Regions from separate parts of the Pseudoalteromonas sp. SG44-1 genome, predicted to be linked through region 1. Evidence: predicted binding sites of a transcription regulator. Region 1 holds the regulator's gene; the other holds the start of a gene.

Region 1 (4,207 bases):
TACAAAAATCTTTGTCGTTGAGTTTATCAGCAATTGTGGCTAACGTCTTCAAATGAAGTTGGCTATCACCATCTGGCACGATGAGAGCTACAAATATATCAACTGGGCGATTATCTATCGCATCAAAATCAATCGGTGATTCACTCACTATAATTATTGCTAGCGGGTTTTCAACACCACTCATACGGCCATGAGGAATAGCAATACCACGACCAATACCCGTACTACCTAGTTTTTCTCTCGACAGTAGTGCGTTGAGGATTTCTTGTTGTGATAGCTGAGGAAGTTGTTCATGAGCCAATTGGCTGATAAATTCAATGATCCGTTTTTTGCTATTAAAAAGGACCGCAGCTTTACTGCAGTCCTGGCAAATAAGTGAGCTTAATTTCATAGTGTTAGTGTCGAGCGTGCTTCTCTTTGTGTTTAATTACCTGACGGTCAAGTTTGTCGATTAGTCCGTCAATGGCTGCATACATGTCTTGGTGCTCAGTTGAGGCAAATAATTCAGCGCCACTGACATGTAATGTGGCTTCTGCTTTTTGGCTTAGCTTTTCTACATCAAGAATGACATGGACATTATTGATATGATCAAAATGCCTTTCAAGCTTGGCAAACTTATTGTTTACATAGTCTCTTAATGAATCAGTAATTTCTACATGACGACCAGTTAAATTTAGTTGCATAAGCATTTTCCTCTTGTGATTTTACGCCTTAAATCAAACTTTTACGTTGATTTGACGGTGGAATAGCCAGTGACTCGCGGTATTTTGCAATAGTCCGTCTAGCTACTTTGATACCTTGCTCTGCCAATATATCTGCAATTTTACTATCACTCAATGGTTTCGCTGAGTTTTCTGCACTGATCAATTTTCTGATCAATGCTCGAATGGCTGTCGATGAGCATTCGCCGCCGTTCTCAGTACTTACATGGCTCGAGAAAAAATATTTTAACTCAAATATACCACGAGGGGTATGCATGTATTTTTGGGTGGTTACACGAGAAATTGTTGATTCGTGCATCTCAACCATTTCGGCAACGTCGTTTAGTACCATAGGGCGCATGGCCTCAGGGCCATGCTCAAAGAATCCTTGCTGCTGTTTAACAATGCAGTTGGTTACTTTGAGTAACGTCTCGTTACGACTTTCTAGGCTTTTAATAAACCATTTAGCTTCTTGCAAATGCGAGCGTATAAATTGGCTGTCAGTGCTTGATTTTACAGAGCGTGACATCGCCGCATATTGGCTGTTCACTCTAATTTTTGGCATGCTGTCTGGATTGAGTTCAACCACCCAGCGACCTTTAATTTTTTTCACCGAAACGTCAGGAATAACATACTCTGATTCTTCGCGTACTATGGTATCCGCAGGCTTTGGGTTAAGGCTGTGGATCAGTGTCATTACTTCTTTTAGTTCATCTTCTTTAAGCTTAGTCTTTTTCATCAAAGTGCGATAGTCACGACTAGCTAATAAATCGATATGATCAGTTAAAATCATTTTTGTCTCGCTAATCCAAGGAGTTGCAGGATCAAATTGATTTAATTGAATACATAAACATTCTTGTAGGCTGCGCGCAGCAATACCAACAGGGTCAAACAACTGAATGCGTTTTAACACTGCTTGCACTTCGTCGAGTTCGATTTCTTCTTCGTTATTACCTTGATTTAAGCTTTCTGCGATGTCTTCGCAGCTCAAGGTTAAAATACCTGAATCGTCAACGGCTTCAACAATCGCAATGGCAATGGCTTCATCGGTTGGACTAAAAGGTGTGAGTTGTAATTGCCACATTAGATATTCGTGCAAGGTTTCAGTTGAGGCACCTTGATAAATTGACTCATCTTCAGGCATTGGCCCAGATGACGTATTTGGCGCAGCACTCATGTATTCGTCCCAGGTGACGTCCATAGCCATTTCGTCACTTAAGGTCTCTTTACTTAATGCTTCGCTACTTTCTTGTTCATATTCGCTTGGCTTGTCGTCTGCTGATGCGCTAACGGTTAAGTCATCGTTATCTTGTTTTTGTTCGTTTTTACCAGCCGTGTCGTCTGAATATTCATGTTCTTCTAGCTCTAACAATGGATTGCTGTCGAGCGCTTCTTGAATTTCTTGCTGGAGATCCAATGTACTGAGTTGCAATAAGCGAATTGCTTGTTGCAGCTGTGGTGTCATTGTAAGTTGCTGGCCCATGCGCAGCTGGAGTGATTGCCTCATGTATCTCTAACAATCCTTTTATTGTTATCATCGTTAAGTCTAGCAGATACTTAGCCGAGCGTGGCTTTATAGCCTAAATTGCTCGCCCAGGTAAACATCGCGGACTGTTTGGTCGGCGAGTACATGCTCAGGGGTACCTGATGCAATTAACTCCCCATGAGAAACTATGTAGGCTTTTTCACAAACATCAAGGGTTTCTCGTACATTGTGGTCGGTAATAAGCACGCCAATACCACGGTTTTTAAGGTGTTCAATAATCTTCTTTATATCTAACACTGAAATAGGATCAACGCCAGCAAAAGGCTCATCAAGTAAGATAAATTTTGGGTTTGCGGCTAAAGCGCGTGCAATTTCAACTCGACGACGTTCACCGCCAGATAATGCCATACCTTGGCTGTCGCGGATATGTTGAATGCTAAACTCATCAAGTAAGCTGTCGAGCGCTTCTTCTCTGGCTTGTTTATTCAGCTCTTTACGAGTTTCTAAAATAGCCATCAGGTTTTGATAAACAGTTAATTTACGGAAGATGGATGATTCTTGTGGCAGGTAGCCAATCCCTAACCGTGCGCGACTGTGCATTGGCAGTAAGGTGATGTCATTATCATCAATACTGATTTTACCTTTGTCGCTTGGAACTAAACCCACAATCATATAAAAGGTGGTGGTTTTACCAGCGCCATTAGGACCCAATAAGCCAACAATGCTGCCTGCGCTAACTTCTAAACCCACGCTTTTTACAACTTGGCGACCTTTATAGCTTTTTGCTAGAAATTCAGCTTTTAATGTACTCATGGCTGCCCTTTAGATTTGTCTTTTTTACTGTCTACTGGTACCAAAATGGTGTGCACACGATCGCTTGAGCTTGCGCCTTTTTCAGCACTGATCAGTTGCTGGTCCATATCATAGGTAATGCTTTTGGCATTGATTTTTTGACCTGCCTGAGTGACTTGTGCATTGCCAACCAAGGTTAAATAGCGCTTAGCGACATCGTAACGGACTTCATCAGCACTGGCACTCATTACTGTGCCATCAGTTTGTTTTTCTTCAAAGTAAGCCGGACTGCCAGTTGCGACAAGTAGTTGTTTGTTATCGCCTAAATCTTCGCGCTTATGGACTTCAAGTCGATCCGCTTTGATACGGCGGTTACCATGAATGATTTCAACATTTTTTTCAAAAATACCGATATTGTCTTTCAGTTGGGCAAGCTGCGTGTCAGCACTGATAGAGACTTGATCTGCAGGTGGTGTCGTATTTTCAGCAAAGCTTGCAAAAGCAATGAATAAGCTTGGTATAACAAGCAAGTGAGCAAATTTATTGGTCATAATATATGGTTCGCGTATGGTTAATTAGTTCTACCACTTCGGCTTTTAAGTCGGCATGGAGACCGCGCCCAGTGATTTTTAAATTTGGTCCGATTAATTCAACTGGTTGTTCTGAACTCATGGTTTGTAGTTCAATATCAACCTGAATATTATCTGCGTTTATATGTTCAATCATGGCATTATTGGTCAGGTTTTTAGCAACCACATTACCTTCTAAAATTAATTGATGATTTTCATATAAGGTGGCTTCATCGGCATTAATTTGCCACGTCTGCTGTTGATTATAGAGTGTAAAAATAGGTTGTTCAAAGTAAGTGAACCCTAACTGTTGGTAGAGTTCCATTTTTGCAGCTGTTACTTTGTGGCTAATTTTACCTTGTTCATCAAATGCGGTTTGTTTTAATGCCACCGCAGTATAATCAGGTTTTGCTATTATATCTTCTTGGTGTTGTTTTATGGCGGTACTTTGATAAAAATACGGATACCACAGCCATACCATGCAGCCGACAAATAATACGCATAATATTAAACGCGCACTATTCATGAGCTCGTGCCTTCGCTGGTTAATGATTTACCATTTTCGAGCATTAATAAATCAGTGAGTTCACGCACCGCCCCAAAGCCACCAGGTAGCATGGTTGTATAATGTGAAATGCGTTTGATTAGTGGATGCGCAT
Region 2 (4,207 bases), on a different contig from region 1:
TGCTCATAAAACTACCTTGTTATAATTTGTATTGTTTTACATTGAGTCTGCTTTCAGACTATGTGAAAACGTGGTGGATGAAAAGCTGAATATTGATAGATAGCATGGAGATCACAAATAACATAGCCATTAAAAATATTAAACGTCAGTTTATTAAACTAATGGCGAGGCCAAAATCAGTTCAATATTCATTTATAGTTGCGTGTTGTGTGATTATTGTGCAATTGTGTTTTTGTTGGCTAGCAATTTTTACGTTTACTGTACTAGTAAAAATTTATTATGGTAGCTTTGCGGCTACTATACGTTTGTCTTATATCCAGAATCTATATATATGTGAATATGGTATTTGAATAGCTTTTGATTTCAAATAAACACTTAATTGTAATTGGCAGTATAATTACAGTTTTTATAAGCTCTCGATGTATCAATACTATGGAGCTTTACATTGTTACACGTGAGGAAAAATGAGTAATCTAAGTCTGAAAAATAAGCTGTTGCTATTAGCTATTTTGCCGCTCACGCTGCTGTTAATTAGTTTAATGGCCAGCTCATATTATTTAGAGTATCAAAATCAGCAGCAAAATTTTGTATCGTTTAAAACAAAATTAATTGCTGACAAAGAAAGTTTATTAGCAACTGAGGTTGAGATAGGCCGCCAAATAATTAATTACGAACTAGCCAAGGGGACTAAAGAAGATGCAAAAAATGCATTGCGAGATCTCACTTTTGGTAAAGATGGTTACTTTTTTATCTATGATACAAAAGGCGTTAGTATTTTCCATGCGTTATTGGGTGATGCAATTGAAGGGCAAAATAAAATAGCCATGACCGATCCTAATGGTAAAAAAATAATTGTTGGGTTGCTTGAGCAAGCAAGACAAGGTGGCGGTGCTTTTTATTATGATTTTCAAAAGCCTAATACAACGGGTTTAGTTGAAAAAATGGGCTATGCAGCGATGGTTCCTGGTACAGATTGGATGCTAGGAACGGGCGCTTATATGGATGATATTGAAGCTGAGCTAACAAAGTACCAAGCAACAATACAAGCTCATATGAATGAAAAAGTAACGACCCTGTTATTAATTGCATTATTTTGGGTGGTGTTGACGGTGTTTTTTGCCTTAATTGCGGCAAACAATATGGTAAAACCAATTCACAATATGGTGCAAAACTTAGATGATATTGCAAAAGGCGAAGGTGATCTGACTAAGCGCTTAGAAGTGCATAGTAACGATGAAATTGGTCAATTGGGTAATTCATTTAATGTGTTTGTTAGTAAACTACATAGCATTATCACCAATGTGGCAGATGTAACCCGTGATGTAAAAGATTCATCAAATGATATCAATACACAAACACAGTTAATTGAAAATCAGTTAGTAAACCATAATCATGAAACTGAGCTGGTAGCAACGGCGATCACCGAAATGTCAGCAACATCTCAGGAAGTCGCGCAAAATACCACACAAGTGGCGGTATCAACCCAGTCAGCCACGCAAGATGTTGCCAATGCTCAAAAATGTGTAGATGTTTCTTTAGAAGAAGTTTCAAATTTAATGAGTGAGATTAATCAAGCTGCTGAACAGGTTAATTCATTAAGTGAACAATCTAAAAAAATTAACAGTGTATTAAGTGTTATCGGTGGCATTGCTGAGCAAACTAACTTACTGGCCCTTAATGCGGCTATTGAAGCTGCAAGGGCTGGCGAGCAAGGCCGTGGTTTTGCGGTTGTAGCTGATGAAGTGAGAAGTTTAGCCAGTCGTACACAAGAGAGTACGTTAGAGATTAATGAAATGCTTAATGAGTTACATACGCTAGTCACGGCTGCGGTAAAGGCAATGTTGGCAAGTCAGCAAAGCTGTAATCGCTCAGTTGAGTCATCTCGCGCAATTTCTGAAAGTTTAGGAGCGGTAACCAGCTCGGTTACTACAATTAACGATATGAGCACACAAATAGCTACCGCTGCCACAGAGCAAAGTAGTGTAACTGAGGAAATTAACCGTAACGTTTTTGCGATTCAAGAAATCGTTAATGAGCTTACTCGTTCAATTAAAACAACCTCATCAGTCAGTCATCACTTAGCTGGTCGAGGGGAGAGTTTAGGCGATTTGGTAGGTCAGTTTAAGATCTAATATAAACAAAAAATAGCGGTATTATTGTTGAGCAGTAATAAATAAAGATCAGGCTTTAAATAGCCTGATCTTTGACTTTAAATATAAATGAATCAGTTTAAACTGAACACAAAACCGCTAGATTAGCTATTGAGTTTGCCCGTTGACGATTCTAAGTGTGCACGCACAAACCATTGAAACTGTTCTAAATCGGCAAGTTGGCTAATTAGCATATCCTCAGATACAGGATCGAGCTCTGATAGCTTGCCAATCGCACTTCGGTGATCGCCATTAATCCCATTGTATACTTTATCAAGCGCAACTAAATGATCTTTTACCAAGCCCTTACCAATTGCGTAATCTTGCCATGAACGACGATCAACTATCGATTTTGGAGTACCAACCGGAACTCCGCCCAGCGTAGCGATTCGCTCGGCGATGGTGTCGGTCATTGCTCTGATCACTTCAACCTGAGGGTCGAGCATTTCATGCACGCCAATAAAATTTGGGCCAACTACATTCCAATGAATATGTTTTAGAGTCAATTGTAAATCGATCAGTGCGACCATGCGGTTATCAAGTGTAGCAATGGTATTTTTTGCAGATTCTTCATTCATACCTGGGGCAGTAAATTCAGCGATTTTGTTTGTTTCGTTATTGTTACTCATTATTCCTCCTGATTTATAAGGAATGTTCACAGCGTCTAATAAAGTCTATGAACATGCGTTAGTTTATATAAAGCAATGGCTGTGCCGATAAAAATTATTTTTTAAGTTTCTGATATTTAATAATTTATATGTTTTTTGAAGTTGGGTGATGAAAGCATTTCTTTGAAATGCCATGAAAAATATGCACTTTTTTGTAAAATCTGCAAAATAAAAGATGCTGTTACGTGTTAGCGAATTACTTACTCTCAATAATAACTGTGATACAGAAGTGTATTATCATTGTTGATTAATCATCACTTACATATACTCAACCCATCTTGTTATTAAAGGAGAAGTGCATGTTGAGATTTTTTTCTATCGAGCAGGGGGTGATCAGAGAGTTAGAGCCTTCATCCGATACTTCTCTTGAAGCATCAATCAGAAATGCACACTGGATTGACACAATCAACCCAACGGAAGATGAGCGAAATACGCTCGCAAAAACGCTCAATATAACTTTTCCTGAGTCAGGGGATGTGCAAGAGATTGAAGCTTCATCGCGATGTTTTATCGACAATGAAGGCTTGCATGTGCACGCATTGTTTATGTCGCCCAATGAAGGACGTTTTAATACGGTAACAGTGGCCTGTTTACTTCAGGATAACTGTTTGCTGACCATTCGCGATGACGAGCTGGCTGACTTTCGATTGTTACGCTTAAGAGCACGTAAAGGTCAAGTAATGTGTGATACGCCAAAACAGTTATTGGTTACATTATTCGATCAAAAAGTCGAAAACCATGCTGATATGCTCGAGGATATGCATCATCAGTTAGAGAAGCTCAGTGCATATGTACTAGAAGAAGATGACTCTGATCTAGAAGAAGCGGTCAGTCGTATCGCGCGTTTAGAGGATGCGAATGGGAAAGTGCGTTTGTGTTTAATGGATACGCGGCGCAATATTTCGTTTTTAATACGTCGTTTAGGTGTACAAAATGAGGATCGCGAATCACTACGAGAAATTGTACTTGATATAGATACGCTAATGTCTCACTGTACCTTTTTGTTTGATAAGGTGAACTTTTTGATGGATTCAACACAAGGTTTTATTAACATTGAACAAAATCAAATTATCAAAACCTTCTCTATTGCTTCGGTGGTTTTTTTACCACCTACCGTAGTCGCCAGTGTATATGGGATGAACTTTAATATAATGCCTGAGCTGCAATGGGAATGGGGTTACCCATTTGCAATTGGCATTATGTTGCTATCGGGCTTTGCCCCTTATTTATTTTTTAAACACAAAGGCTGGCTGTAGTGTGTGCCAAGGACTACTTGGCATACACGATTACACGAGTTTATATTCATTTTATACGGATAGCGGTCTTATTATCACCTTGCATTAAGATAATAAAGCGGCCGCTAGGCGTACAAAGTCTGACGAGGTAAGT

Evidence for each region. The regulator sigma-54, encoded in region 1, starts transcription at its own class of promoters, with help from an activator protein. The targets are predictions, from matches to a motif close to GTTGGCACGNNNNTNGNNT.
Region 2: the regulator sigma-54 is predicted to act here: its motif matches at 2,850-2,868, upstream of dps (DNA starvation/stationary phase protection protein Dps).

The regions. Positions count from the first base shown of each region.
Region 1 is NZ_JACJEW010000051.1:10,389-14,595, forward strand. It holds gene ptsN (PTS IIA-like nitrogen regulatory protein PtsN) at 1-391, opposite strand, end outside; gene hpf (ribosome hibernation promoting factor) at 396-683, opposite strand; gene H5187_RS18490 (RNA polymerase factor sigma-54) at 712-2,208, opposite strand; gene lptB (LPS export ABC transporter ATP-binding protein) at 2,275-3,000, opposite strand; gene lptA (lipopolysaccharide transport periplasmic protein LptA) at 2,997-3,530, opposite strand; gene lptC (LPS export ABC transporter periplasmic protein LptC) at 3,520-4,074, opposite strand; gene kdsC (3-deoxy-manno-octulosonate-8-phosphatase KdsC) at 4,071-4,207, opposite strand, start outside.
Region 2 is NZ_JACJEW010000013.1:6,257-10,463, forward strand. It holds gene H5187_RS08125 (DUF2237 family protein) at 1-7, opposite strand, end outside; gene H5187_RS08130 (methyl-accepting chemotaxis protein) at 465-2,132, shown strand; gene dps (DNA starvation/stationary phase protection protein Dps) at 2,255-2,779, opposite strand; gene corA (magnesium/cobalt transporter CorA) at 3,118-4,074, shown strand; gene H5187_RS08145 (HPP family protein) at 4,159-4,207, opposite strand, start outside.